3 regions of the Alsobacter sp. P4_H11 genome follow, and region 3 is predicted to be linked to each of the others. Evidence: predicted binding sites of a transcription regulator. Region 3 holds the regulator's gene; each other region holds the start of a gene.
What was found. The regulator LexA, encoded in region 3, represses DNA repair genes until DNA is damaged. The targets are predictions, from matches to a motif close to TGTTCNNNNTGTGTTCNG.
Positions count from the first base shown of each region.

Region 1 (4,717 bases), on a different contig from region 3:
GCTGGTCGCCGCGCTCAACATCATCTCGGGCCTGATCATGCTCGTGAAGGACAAGAGCCAGGACATCGCCATTCTGCGCACCATGGGGGCCACGCGCGGCGCCATCATGCGCATCTTCCTGCTGACGGGCGCGGCCATCGGCGTGGTCGGCACCTTCGCGGGCTTCCTGCTCGGCCTGCTGGTGAGCATGAATGTGGAGACCATCCGGGGCTTCATCTCGCGGATGACCAACACCAATCTGTTCCCGGCCGAGTTCTACTTCCTCAGTCGCCTGCCGTCCGAGGTCGACCCGCGCGAGGTCGTCACCATCGTGTCGCTGGCGCTGGTGCTGTCGTTGATCGCCACGCTCTATCCCTCCTGGCGCGCCGCCCGGCTCGATCCGGTCGAGGCGCTGCGCTACGAATGACCGCATGAGCAACGGCGCCGCCCCGGACGACTATCCCGCGCTGTACCTCTACGGCGTGCAGCGCCGTTTCATGCAGGGCGAGGGCGCGCTCGAGATCCTGCGCGGCGCTGATCTCGCCGTCTGGGCCGGCCAGTCCGTCGCCCTGATCGCGCCGTCCGGCACCGGCAAGTCCACGCTGCTGCAGATCGCCGGCCTGCTCGAGAAGCCCGACGGCGGCGAGGTCTATGTGGACAAGGTCCCGACCGTGACGCTCGCCGACGACCAGCGCACCGCGCTGCGCCGCAACGCAATCGGCTTCGTCTACCAGTCGCACCACCTCCTGCCGGAGTTCTCGGCGCTCGAGAATGTGATGCTGCCGCAACTCATCCGTGGCTTGCCGAAGCGGGACGCCGCCGAGCGCGCCGCCAACCTGCTGAGCTATCTCGGCCTCGGCGAGCGGCTGAAGCACCGCCCGTCCGAACTCTCGGGCGGCGAGCAGCAGCGCGTCGCGCTCGCCCGTTCGGTCGCCAACGCGCCGCGCGTGCTGCTGGCCGACGAGCCCACCGGCAATCTCGACCCCAAGACTTCGCGATACGTCTTCGACATCCTCACCCGGCTGGTGAAGGAAACCGGGCTCGCGGCCATCATCGCGACCCACAACCTCGATCTCGCCGCCCAGATGGACCGGCGCGTCACCATCCGTGACGGCGTCGTGGTGGAACTCGCCTAGAGGCGCAGGCCGCCCAGAAACTCGCCGAAAAGCACCAGCCCCTCCGGCCAGAGCCCCAGATCGGCCTCCGAGCCGATATGGCCGCGCGCGCCTATCTCGATCAGCCGCGAGCCCCACGCCTGCGCAAACACGCGCGCCCGCTCGATCGACACATACTCGTCGTCGTCGCTCGCCACCACGGTGGACGGGAAGGGGAACGGCTTCAGGATCATGGGTCCGAAGCCCACCGGGCCGCCCGGGATCCCGTCGCGCATGTCGCGATCGGTCGGCGCAACCAGGAACGCGCCTGCGATCTTGGCGACGAGATCCGGCGCGCCGTCGCGCAGACTGAACAGCATGGTCAGCGACGTTCCGAGGCTGTGCCCCACCAGAACCACCGGGCGCTCGGCCCGCGCCACGGCCGCCCGCAAAGGCGGCAGCCAGTCCGAATAGACGGGCTGCTCCCAGTCCGCCTGCTGGACCCGGCGCATGGCCGGAAAAGCCCGCTCCCAATGGTTCTGCCAGTGGGTTGGCCCGGAGCCGTGCCAGCCGGGCAGCACCAGAACCTCGTATGCGTCCAGCGCGCCCGCCATGCCGTTCATTCCTTCCAGGCCGGCGGTTAACCCTGCCGCCGGCTTTCAGTTTGCGACGGCGTGGAGGCAGCCACAAGGCGCTTGCAACAGGAACAAATAAAGAACATGCTTGGTGCATTCGATGAACAGGGAGTTCCGCCATGGTTCGCACGATCATCTCCGACATCGCCGAAATCGCCGCGCTCGGCTCCTTCGCGACGGCCGTGCTGGTGTTCTCCAAGCTCGCCGGCGCCTGAGCTGCGCCTGTCCGGTCCGTCGTCCCCAGCCGCGTCGGCGTGGCGGCTGGACCCGGGCAGCCGCGAAGCCGATGATGCCGGCCTGTTCGGGGAGAGCTTCGCGTGAGTCGCATTCTGGGTGACGTCGGATTCGTGCACCTGCACGTGCATTCGTCCTTTTCGCTGCTGGAAGGGGCGCTGCGCATCGACGACCTGAAGAAGCTCGCGCTGAAGGACGCCATGCCGGCGCTGGCCCTGACGGACAGCAACAACCTCTTCGGCGCGCTGGAATTCTCCGAAAAGCTCTCCGGCGCCGGCGTGCAGCCGATCACCGGCATCGAGCTCTCGGTCGAGTTCGGCGACGAGAAGCCGAACCGCAACGCCACCCAGCCCGTGCGCCCGAGCCTCGTGTTGCTCGCCGCCGACGCGAAGGGCTACGAGAACCTGATGCTGCTGGGGTCTCGCGCCTATATGGGCCCGGCGCCGGGCGAGCCGCCGCATGTCCAACTCGATGAGCTGTTGCGCCTCAGCGACGGGCTTATCCTGCTGACCGGCGGACCGGACGGCCCGATCGACAAGGCCATCGCGGCCGGCCAGCTCGACCTCGCCGGTTCGCGCCTCGATGCGCTGGCGGCGGCCTTCGGTGACCGGGTCTATGTCGAGATCCAGCGGCACGGCACGGAGGACGAGGCCGCCGTCGAGGGCGAACTGATCGAGCTCGCCTACAACAAGCGCCTGCCTCTGGTTGGAACCAACGAACCCTATTTTCCCAAGTCCGACGACTACGAGGCGCATGACGCCCTGCTGGCCATCGCGGAGGGCCGGCTCGTCTCCGACCCCGATCGCCGCCGGCTCTCCCCGGACCACGGCTTCAAGACCCGCGCCGAGATGGTGCAGATCTTCAAGGACCTGCCGGAAGCCGCCGCCAATACGGTGGAAATCGCCATGCGCTGCAGCTTCCGGCCGCGCACCGGCAAGCCGATCCTGCCGCGCTTCACCACCGGCGACCACGAGGATCCGGACCTCGTCGTCGCCGAGGAGGCCGCAGAGTTGCGCCGTCAGGCGCATGAGGGCCTCGCCCGTCGTATCGCCGCGCATGGGATCGCGCCCGGCATGACGGAGGACGAGTATCGCGAGCGGCTCGACTTCGAGCTCTCGGTGATCGAGCGCATGAAATATCCCGGCTACTTCCTGATCGTGGCCGACTTCATCACCTGGGCGAAGTCGCAGGACATCCCGGTCGGCCCGGGCCGCGGCTCGGGCGCGGGCTCGCTTGTCGCCTATGCGACCACCATCACGGACCTCGATCCGCTGCGCTTCGGGCTCCTGTTCGAGCGCTTCCTGAACCCCGAACGCGTGTCGATGCCCGACTTCGACGTCGACTTCTGCCAGGACCGGCGCGAGGAGGTCATCCGCTACGTCCAGAAGCGCTACGGCCAGGATCGCGTCGCCCAGATCATTACGTTCGGCACCCTGCTGGCCCGCGGCGTCATGCGCGACGTCGGCCGCGTGATGTCGATGTCCTACGGCCAGGTCGACAAGCTCACCAAGCTGGTGCCGCAAAATCCCGCCAACCCGGTGACGCTCGCGCAGGCCATCGAGGGCGAGCCCAAGCTGCAGGCCGCCGCCGCCGAGGACCCCGTGGTTCAGCGCATGCTCACCGTTGCGCAGAAGCTGGAGGGCCTCTACCGCCACGCTTCCACGCACGCGGCCGGCATCGTAATCGGCGACCGCCCGCTCGAGCAGATCGTGCCGCTCTACCGCGATCCGAAGTCGGACATGCCGGTCACCCAGTTCAACATGAAATGGGTGGAGCCGGCCGGCCTGGTGAAGTTCGACTTTCTCGGCCTGAAGACCCTCACGGTGCTCAAGACCGCCGTGAACCTCCTGAAGCAGCGCAACATCACGATCGACCTCTCGGCGATCCCGATCGACGACAAGAAGACCTTCGAGATGCTGGGCCGGGGCGAGACCGTCGCGGTGTTCCAGGTGGAATCGGCCGGCATGCGCAAGGCGCTGGTCGAGATGCGAGCCGACCGCTTCGAGGACATCATCGCGCTCGTGGCGCTCTACCGGCCGGGCCCGATGGCGAACATCCCGGTTTATTGCGCCCGCAAGCACGGCGAGGAGGAGCCGGACTTCATCCATCCGCTGCTGGAGCCGGTGCTCAAGGAGACGCAAGGCGTCATCATCTACCAGGAACAGGTGATGCAGGCCGCGCAGATCCTGTCCGGCTACTCGCTCGGCGAAGCCGACCTCCTGCGCCGCGCCATGGGCAAGAAGATCAAGGCCGAGATGGACGCGCAGCGCGTGCGCTTTGTGTCTGGCGCCGTGAAGCAGGGCGTGCCGCAGCAGAAGGCCGACGAGGTCTTCGACATCCTGGCGAAGTTCGCCGACTACGGCTTCAACAAGTCCCACGCCGCCGCCTACGCGCTGGTCGCCTACCAGACCGCCTTCCTGAAGGCGAACTACCCGGTCGAGTTCCTGGCCGCGTCCATGACGCTCGACATGTCCAACACCGACAAGCTGTCGGAATTCCGCCGCGAGGCGCAGCGCCTCGGCATCCTGGTGGAGCCGCCCAACGTCAACCGCTCGGGCGTCACCTTCGAGGTTCACCCGGACGGGAAGGGGGCCTTCGCGATCCGCTACGCGCTCGCGGCCGTGAAGGGCGTCGGCGTGCAGGCCGTGGAGAGCATCGTGGCGGCCCGGCGGGAGGGCGGCCCCTTCCGCGACCTCTCGGACCTCGCCCGGCGCCTCAACCCGCGAATCGTGAACAAGCGCACGCTGGAGAGCCTGATCGCGGCCGGCGCGCTGG
Region 1 is NZ_JBFUKI010000008.1:235,004-239,720, forward strand. It holds gene AC1DSZ_RS16275 (lipoprotein-releasing ABC transporter permease subunit) at 1-406, shown strand, start outside; gene AC1DSZ_RS16280 (ABC transporter ATP-binding protein) at 411-1,115, shown strand; gene AC1DSZ_RS16285 (RBBP9/YdeN family alpha/beta hydrolase) at 1,112-1,687, opposite strand; gene dnaE (DNA polymerase III subunit alpha) at 2,038-4,717, shown strand, end outside.
Region 1: a site for LexA is predicted at 1,776-1,793, ahead of dnaE (DNA polymerase III subunit alpha). Genes of this name have one in related genera too.

Region 2 (4,717 bases), on a different contig from region 3:
CTCGGCCGCGAGCGCTGCCGTGGAGGTCGGGTCCGACGTGGAGCAGTCCACCACCACCGAGCCGGCCTTCAGCCCGGCCGCGAGGCCATCCGGACCGCGGATCAGCCCCTCCACCTCGCGCGACCCCGTCACGCACAGGAAAACGATGTCCGACGCCGCGCCGATCTCGCGCGGGCTCTTCGCCTCCCGGGCGCCGCGCCCGATGAGGTCTTCCACAGGCTTGCGGTTGCGATGGCCCATCACGGTCAGGGGGTAGCCCTTCTCGACGATGTTCTTGGCCATGCCGTGGCCCATCAGCCCGACGCCGATGAAGCCGATCCGCTCGCGTTCCGTTGACACTGTGCGCTCTCCCGCGTCTTGTGATGGCCATGCGCCATCCGTTGGTGGCCCGCTCGCCGGGCCGCGATGGACGAGGGCGAACGGGCGGCGGCATCATGCTTGCCCGAGGGGGAAACGGGAAGTCCAAACGCATGAGCATCGACGAGGTCGTCGACCGTGCCGATCGCGGCCGCGTCACCCTCCAGGTGATCGCCGGCAAGCTCGACGTGTCCACCGCGACCGTCTCGCTCGCGCTGCGCGACAGCCCGGTCGTGGCGGACGCCACCAAGGCGCGCGTTCAGGCGCTCGCGCGCGAGCTCGGCTACATCTACAACCGCAGCGCCGCGAGCCTGCGCACCGCGCGCACCAACATGATCGCGGTCGGCTTCCACGACATCACCAACCCGTATTTCGCCGAGATGCTGGTGGCCGTGGAGGAGACTGCCGCCGAGGCCGGCCGCACCATCCTGCTCGGCACCTATGCGGAGAGCCTGGAGCGGCAGGAGCGGGTGCTCGGCACCCTGAAGGAATACCGCCCCGACGGCATGATCCTGTGCCCGGCCGGCGGCGCCACGGCCGAAAGCCTCAACCACCTCACGGCGGCGCGCATCCCGGTGGTGCAGATCTCGCGCGAGATCGACGGCGTCGGCCTCGACTTCGTCGGCTCGGACGACGAGATGGGCGCGGATCTGGCGATCGGCCACCTGGTCGACCTCGGCCACACCCGCATTGCGATGATCGGCGGCAACGACGCCATCTCGACCGGCCGCGCCCGCCATCGCGGCTACCGGGCCGCGCTGGAGCGGCGCGGGCTCCGCTTCGATCCCGCGCTGGTCTACATGGACTACGGCTCGCGCCAGACCGGCCTCGCCGGCATCCAGGCCGTGCTCGACCTCCCCGACCCGCCCACGGCGGCGTTCTGCTTCAACGACCTCACGGCCTTCGGGGCGCTGCTCGGCCTGCGCCACCGCATGCGCGAGGCCGGCGTCGACTTCTCCATCGTGGGTTGCGACGACGTGCAGGAAGCCGCGCAGTGGTACCCGGCCCTCACGACGGTGCGCAATCACCACGCCGAGATGGGCCGCCGCGCCGCCGAGCTGCTGATCGAGCGCATCGAGAATCCCGACCTGCCGCCCCGGCGCGTGCTGATCGCGCCGGAGCTGATCGTCCGCGCTTCCACGGTGAAGCGCTGAGGCGAGCGCCGGCGCTCTCCCGGTGGGTTCAGTGCGCGTGCAGCGCCTTGGCGAGTTCGTCGCGGCTCATGCGCGAGCGACCCGGAATGTCGCGCTTCCTGGCCTGCCCGTAGAGCTGCGCCTTGGTGGGCTCGCCCTTCGGCGCCGCGCGCTTCGCCGGGCCGTCATGGTGGCGATCCTTCGCGGTCTTCTTCGCGATGTCCTTGGGCTGCGCCGAGAACTGCTTGCCCTTGCGGCTGTCGGCGCGCTTCTTGGCCGTGGTGCGCTTGTACTCGGCGGCCGACAGGTGCTCGCGCGCCTTTTCGGGCAGGTAGCGCTCGCCGGTCTCGCCGCTCTTGTGGCCGGACTTGGTGCCCCACTTCTCCTCGGTCCATTCGGTCAGGTGGTTGTCGGCCGTTTTCTTGCCTTTGTAGCCGCCGCCCTCGTGCTTGTATTCCTGCACGGCCATCTGCGCCTTGCGGGCGGACCACTGGCCGGGCTTGCCGCCCTTGTCGCTCTTCTGGACGTGGGTCTTCACCTTCTCCCACAGCTTGGGATCCGACTTTTCGGCTGTCTTGCTCATCGCGCGTCTCCGGTTCGGTTTGCGACCTCAACGCCGATCCCGGTCTTTGTCGCAGCGCCGTGACGGTGTGCCGCATCCTGGGCGATTGAGAACGAAGCACGAACGCACTAGCTTGGAGAGCTGAACGGAAGGATGCCGCATGGACCTGAAGAGCAAGCTCGAGATCCTCGCCGACGCCGCCAAATACGACGCGTCCTGCGCGTCGAGCGGCGGTGCGAAGCGCGACTCGCTCGACCGCAAGGGCATCGGCTCCTCGGGCGGCAGCGGCATCTGCCACAGCTACACGCCGGACGGGCGCTGCGTCTCGCTGCTCAAGATCCTGCTCACCAACGCGTGCATCTACGACTGCCTCTACTGCATCAACCGGTCGTCCAGCCACGTGCGGCGCGCCCGCTTCAGCGTCGAGGAGGTCGTGAAGCTCACGCTTAACTTCTACAAGCGCAACTATATCGAGGGGCTGTTCCTGTCGTCCGGCATCATCAAGTCGCCGGACTACACCATGGAGGAGCTGATCCGCGTCGCCCGCACGCTGCGCGAGGAGCACGCCTTCCGGGGCTACATCCACCTGAAGCTGATCCCCAACGCCGACCCGCGCCTGCTGGAGGAAGCCGGCCGCTGGGCCGACCGCGTCAGCGTCAACATCGAGCTGCCCAAGGCCGACAGCCTCGAGAAGCTCGCGCCCCGCAAGGAGATCGGCGACATCCGCCGCTCCATGGGCCATCTCCGCGGCGTGATCGACGAACAGCCGCGCCACAAGGGGCGCACCTTTGCGCCCGCCGGCCAGTCGACCCAGATGATCGTGGGGGCGGACGACGCGAACGACGGCCATATCCTCACCACCAGCGCGGCGCTGTATGGCGGCTACAAGCTGAAGCGCGTCTACTACTCGGCCTTCAGCCCCATTCCGGACGCCAGCAAGGCCCTGCCGCTCAAGGCCGCGCCGCTGATCCGCGAGAACCGCCTCTACCAGGCGGACTGGCTGATGCGCTTCTACGGCTTCGACGTCGCCGAGATCGTGAGCGGCGGCGAGGCCGGCATGTTGTCGCTCGACATGGACCCCAAGCTCGCCTGGGCGCTGAAGCACCGCGAGCGCTTTCCGCTGGACGTGAACCTGGCGAGCCGCGAGGAGCTGCTGCGGGTGCCGGGCCTCGGCGTGCGCACGGTGGATCGCATCCTCTCGTCCCGCCGCGTCCGCTCGTTGCGCGGCGACGACCTGGCGCGGCTCAAGGTGCCGCTCCGCAAGGTCTCGCCCTTCATCGTGCTGCCGGACCACCGGCCGACCAAGCTGCTCGACCGCACCGACCTGCAGGCCTGGCTGAAGCCACCGACCGCGCAGCAGCTCGACCTGTTCGCCGCGTGATGAGCCTCACATTCATGAACTTAGTCTCTCGGTGCTCCGTCATCCCCGGCGGCGCGAAGCGCCGGGAAGGGGATCCAGGGCAGCCGCGCCTTTGCCCCTAGATCCCCTTCCCGACCTGCTCCGCAGGTCGCCGGGGATGACGGCTGGAGCTTCGGCGTTCGCTCGCCATCATTGCGGGCGGAGCGGAGCAACGCAGCTGACGCCGGGCGCCTGGATTGCTTCGTCGCTCCGCTCCTCGCAATGACGGCCAAGGCAGTTTCGAACCCCATGCCCCAGCCAAACCCCGACATCCACCGCGTCCAGCTTGCCGGCGATATCGATTTCGCCGGCTTCCGCGAGGCGGCTCGCCGCTTTCTGCGCGCCGGGATCCCGCCGACGCGCGTGGTGTGGGAGCCCGGCGAGCCCGGCCAGGACCTCTTTGGCGAGGTTGCTGCGCCGCCATTGCCCGAGGGGGAGCTGCGCGCCCCGCCGCGGGTGTCGCGGGCGTTTCTGGACACGGCGCAATCGGTCGCGCTGCATCGCGAGCCGGGGCGCTTCCGGCTGATCTACCAGCTGCTCTGGCGCCTGTGCGACGAGCCGCGCCTGATGTCGGTGGCGTCCGACCAGGACGTGATGCGCTTCCACGACCTCGCCAAGGCGGTGCGGCGCGACATCCACAAGATGCACGCCTTCCTGCGGTTCAGGGACATCTACAGCCCGGACGGCGAGGCCTACGTCGCCTGGTACGAGCCCGACAACCACATCGTCGAGGCGGCTTCGCCGTTTTTCGTGAAGCGCTTCGCCAGCCTGCGCTGGACCATCCTGACGCCGGAACGCTCCGCCCACTGGACCGGCGACGAGCTGCTGTTCGGCCCCGGCGCGAACCGGCGGCAGTCGCCGCAGGGCGACCCGCTCGAGGAGCTCTGGCGCTCCTACTACGCCAACATCTTCAACCCGGCCCGGCTGAACACCGAGGCGATGCGGGCCGAGATGCCCAAGCGCTTCTGGAAGAACCTGCCCGAGGCGGCGCTGATCCCCGACCTCGTGGCCGGCGCCGCGGCCCGCACCGCCGCGATGATCGAGGCGGCCCCCACCTTCCCGGTGCATCGGCGCGGCGCGGAGGTCCCGGAGCCCGCCGAGGCGGCGGCCGCGGACGCGCACGGGTTGCCCGCGATCGCGGCGGCCGCGAAAGCCTGCCGGGCCTGCCCGCTCTGGGAGCAGGCCACCCAGACGGTGCCGGGCGAAGGCCCCGAAACCGCGCGCCTGATGGTGGTCGGCGAGCAGCCGGGCGACCTGGAGGACATC
Region 2 is NZ_JBFUKI010000016.1:50,886-55,602, reverse strand. It holds partial or broken gene AC1DSZ_RS22625 (NAD(P)-dependent oxidoreductase) at 1-366, opposite strand, end outside; gene AC1DSZ_RS22620 (LacI family DNA-binding transcriptional regulator) at 471-1,511, shown strand; gene AC1DSZ_RS22615 (hypothetical protein) at 1,540-2,073, opposite strand; gene AC1DSZ_RS22610 (putative DNA modification/repair radical SAM protein) at 2,213-3,433, shown strand; gene AC1DSZ_RS22605 (UdgX family uracil-DNA binding protein) at 3,701-4,717, shown strand, end outside.
Region 2: a site for LexA is predicted at 2,161-2,178, ahead of AC1DSZ_RS22610 (putative DNA modification/repair radical SAM protein). Genes of this name have one in related genera too.

Region 3 (4,717 bases):
AGGCCCGCGCCTGGGGCGCCGATTGCATCCTGGTGATCATGGCGAGCCTTTCGGATGCGGATGCGCGCCTCCTGACCGACACCGCGCATGCGCTCGGCATGGACGTGCTGGTGGAAGTGCACGACCGCGCCGAGCTCGACCGCGCCCTGCCGCTCGGCACGAGGATGGTCGGCGTTAACAACCGCAACCTGCGCACCTTCGAGGTGAGCCTTTCGGTGTGCGAGGAGCTCGCAACGCATATTCCGGCGGACCGCATCATTGTGGGCGAGAGCGGCATCTTCACGCATGCGGACACGCGGCGGCTCTCGGCCTCGCGCATCGACACGTATCTGGTGGGCGAGAGCCTGATGCGGCAGCCCGACGTGGCCGCGGCCACGCGCGCGCTGCTGTTCGGTGACCAAGTCGCGGGCGGAAAAGCCGGGGCCGCCACGCAGGCCGGCGCCGCATGAGCGAGCTCACCCACATCGACGCCAGCGGCGCGGCCAGCATGGTGGACGTCTCCGAGAAGGCCGTGACGTCGCGCGTCGCGGTGGCGGAAGGTCGTGTCGTGATGCTGGCCGAAACCGTGGCGCTGATCCGCGCCGGCGACGCCAAGAAGGGCGACGTGCTCGGCGTCGCGCGCGTGGCCGGCATCATGGCGGCCAAGAAAACCCACGAGCTCATTCCGCTCTGCCACCCGCTGATGGTCTCCAAGGTTGCGGTGGAGCTCGTTCTCGACGATACGCTGCCCGGCGTCCGCGTTTCGGCCACCGTGAAGGTGTCCGGGCAGACCGGCGTCGAGATGGAGGCGCTCACGGCCGTGTCGGTCGCCTGCCTCACCATCTATGACATGGTGAAGGCCGCCGACCGCGGCATGCGCATCGAGGGCGTGCGCCTCCTCGAAAAGGACGGCGGCAAATCCGGGACCTGGCGCGCCGACGCTCCCACCGCCGGGCCTCGCTGAGCGTGGCGGCCGAACCCCTCCTGGCCGTCGACGAGGCGCTGCGGCGGGTGCTGGCCGCGGCCGCCGAGCCTTTGCCGGCCGAAGAGGTCGCGATCGCGGAAGCGCTCGACCGCACTCTGGCGGCGCCGCTCGCCGCCACCCGCACCCAGCCGCCCTTCCCGGCCTCCGCGATGGACGGCTACGCGGTCCGCGCCGCCGACGCCTTCGTGGGCGCGACCCTGCGGGTGATCGGCAAGGCGCCGGCCGGCCGGGCCTTCCCGGGCGCGGTGGGGCCCGGCGAAGCCGTCCGCATCTTCACGGGCGCGCCGGTGCCGGAGGGCGCGGACGCGATCCTGATCCAGGAGAACGCGACGGCCGACCGCGACGCCGTGACGGTGCGCGAGGCCGTGCAGGCGGGCGCCTTCGTGCGGCCGGCCGGGCTCGATTTCAGCGCCGGCGAAGAGCTTCTCGCCGCCGGGCACAGGCTGAACCCGCGCACCGTGGCGCTGGCGGCCGCCATGGGCCTGCCGCGCCTCTCCGTTCGCCGAAAACCACGCGTCGCCATCCTGGCCACGGGCGACGAACTCGTGCGCCCCGGCGCAGCCGCGCGCCCGGACCAGATCGTGACGTCCAACTCCTACGCGCTCGCGGCGATCGCCCGCCGGGCCGGCGGCGAGCCCATCGATCTCGGCATCGCGGGCGACAGCTTCGCGGCGCTGGAAGGCGCGATCGAGACCGCGCTCGCGCAAGGCGCGGACGTGCTCGTCACGCTGGGCGGCGCATCGGTCGGCGACCACGATCTCGTCCAGTCCGCCCTCACCCAGCGCGGCATGCAGCTTGGTTTCTGGCGCATCGCGATGCGGCCGGGCAAGCCGCTGATCTTCGGCCAGATGGGCGCGATGCGCATTCTCGGCCTGCCGGGAAACCCCGTCGCCTCCATCCTGTGCGGGCGCCTGTTCCTGGTTCCGCTGTTGCGCGCCCTGCAGGGCGACCCGCAAGCGGGCGATGACCCGACCGAGCCCGGGCTGCTGGGCGTCGACGTGCCGGCCAATGACGGTCGCCAGGACTACCTGCGCGCCAGGTTCGAGCCCGGCCCCGATGGACGCCCGGTGGCCTATCCGGCCGCCGTCCAGGACTCGTCCATGCTGCGCATCCTCGCGCAGGCTGACGGGCTGGTGCTGCGCGCGCCGCACGCCCCCGCCGCAAAGGCCGGCGAGCCTTGCCGCGTGATCCGCTTCTGATCGACTCGGGTTGGCGAAATTGCAACTTTTGAACCAGCACGATTGCGGAACACAGAATGAACATGTATGGTTTGTTCGTGATTTGTTTTGACTGAGTCGGGCGCAGGCGCCCGATGGTCCATCAGGGCGGGATCGGGCGATGTTGACGCGAAAGCAGCATGAACTTCTGCGCTTCATTCATGACCGCCTGCGGGAGGACGGGGTGCCGCCCTCCTTCGACGAGATGAAGGAAGCGCTGGAGCTGCGCTCCAAGTCTGGCATCCACCGGCTCATCATGGCGCTGGAGGAGCGTGGCTTCATTCGCCGCCTGCCCAACCGGGCGCGCGCCCTCGAGGTGCTGCGCATGCCCGAGCAGTCCCTGCCCGGCGCAGCGCCGCGCGGACGGTTCAGCCCGAGCGTGATCGAGGGCAATCTCGGCAAGGTGCGCCCGAAGTCGCCGCTGGGCGAAGAGGCGAACCAGAACGTGGCGGTGCCTGTGATGGGACGCATCGCGGCCGGCACGCCGATCTCGGCCATCCAGTCGCGCAGCCACACGATCAGCCTCCCGCCGGACCTCCTGTCCACGGGCGAGCACTACGCCCTCGAGGTGCGCGGCGACTCGATGGTGGACGCCGGCATCCTGGACGGCGACACCGTGGTGATCCGCAAGCAGGACAACGCCAACAGCGGCGACATCATCGTGGCGCTGATCGACGACGAGGAAGCCACCTTGAAGCGGCTTCGGCGCAAGGGATCGTCCATTGCGCTGGAGGCCGCCAACCCGGCCTACGAGACGCGGGTGCTCGGCCCCGACCGGGTGCAGATCCAGGGCAAGCTTGTGAGCCTCGTCCGGAAATACTGAGGCGCGACGCCCGGCCTCGGCAGCGCGCCAGGCCGACTGGCGGGAGCCTTACACGGTGAGCGCCGGTCAAGCGCGGTCTGGCTCACGGCTCCGCCGGCGGGCCGGGATCGTCAGGATCGTCGACGGCTGGAGCGGCTCCGCCGCCGGGCGTCGCGGGCGCTGAGCGTGCAGCTTTCGCCGCCGCTGCCGTGGGTTCAGCCGGCTTCCTGACCGGAGGGTGCGGCAGCCACGGCCGGTCCCGCAACGCCGTGCGTTCGCTCGCCGCCATGAAGCCGTCCGCCGTTGCGGTGAGCGCCGTGGCGCCGGCGACCGAGAGGCGGGTGCGGTCCATCACGAGCGGCTTGTCGCACCAGGGCGGCGCCTGCAGCGGCGTCACGATCACGGCCGCGCGGCGGCAGTCCTCCTCGAAAGCCCCGGCGACCAGCACTTGCGACACCGCGCGCCCGTCCGGCAGGCGCACTACGCAGCCGAGCGGGTCGCAACGCGCGCCCGCGCCCAGCGTGGCGTCGCCGGCGTTTCGCACGTCTCCGTCGGCGCGCAGCCACTGCTCGGTCACGAAGGCGCCGGCCTGCCGGCCGACCAGCACGAGGCGCCCGTCCGGGCCGCGCACCGCCAGGGCGCGGCCATCGCGCGCCATCACGATGTCGGGCGCCTGCGCGGAGGCGGCCAGCCCGGCCCCGAGCAGCGCCAGCGGAACGCTGGCCCAGCGCAGGGCGGTGCGCCATAGCGTCAGCCACAGCAGCGCCATCGTCAGGCAGAGCACCGCCGCCATGCCGAAGGCGGGGATGGCCTGGGTGGAGCCCGGCCAGGCGCGCACCCTCGCGGAAATGCGCAGCATGCCCTCCACGCCGAGGCCCATGATCTGCCAGATCGGCCCATCGAGCCCGAACGGGTAGGCGATCGCGCCCAGCAGCGCGGCCGGCATCACCACCAGCGACACCAGCGGCAGCGTCAGGGCGTTGCCGACCAGCCCGAAGGGCGTGTAGCGCTGGAAATGGTAGAGCCCATAGGCGCCCGTGGCGGCCTCAGCGACGAGGGTGGACAGCACGGTGCCGACCGCATGGTGGCGCAAGCCGTCCAGGATTCTCGCCGGCCAGCCCTTCGCGGGCGCCTTGGCGGGCGGTGGGGCGAGACCCAGCCCGACAAAGGTCCCGGCCTCGGGATCCGAGCCGGCCCCGCCCGGCCGCTCGAAAACGGCGATCAGCGCCGCCACGGCCGCGAATGACATCTGGAAGCCGGGCGCCAGCGCGCTCTCGGGCTCGATCAGCAGGAGCAGCAGCGCCGCAAGGGCAAGATTGCGCATGGAGAGCGCCGGCCGGTCCACCAGGATGGCGCCCAGCAGCACCAGCGTCATCACGAGCGAGCGCACGGTGGCGACGTCGCCGCCCGCGAACACCGTGTAGCCGGCGCCGGCCAGCATGGCGCAGAGCGCGGCCCATTTCTTGATCGGGCGGCGCAAGGCCAGCCCCGGCGAGAGCGCCAGGGCGGCGCGCACCAGCCAGAACACCATGCCGGCGGCCAGCACCAGATGAAGCCCCGAGATTGACACCACGTGGTAGATGCCGGCGGCGCGCAGATCGTCGTTGACGGCCTCCGGGATGAGCCCGCGCTTGCCCGTCACCAGTGCGGCCGCGACGCCGCCCGCCGCCCCGCCGATGCTGCGGGCGATGCGCTCGGTCATGTCGTTGCGGGCGCGGTCGATGGCCGCGAAGA
Region 3 is NZ_JBFUKI010000005.1:358,477-363,193, forward strand. It holds gene trpC (indole-3-glycerol phosphate synthase TrpC) at 1-449, shown strand, start outside; gene moaC (cyclic pyranopterin monophosphate synthase MoaC) at 446-943, shown strand; gene AC1DSZ_RS11290 (molybdopterin molybdotransferase MoeA) at 946-2,163, shown strand; gene lexA (transcriptional repressor LexA) at 2,303-3,004, shown strand; gene AC1DSZ_RS11300 (ComEC/Rec2 family competence protein) at 3,087-4,717, opposite strand, start outside.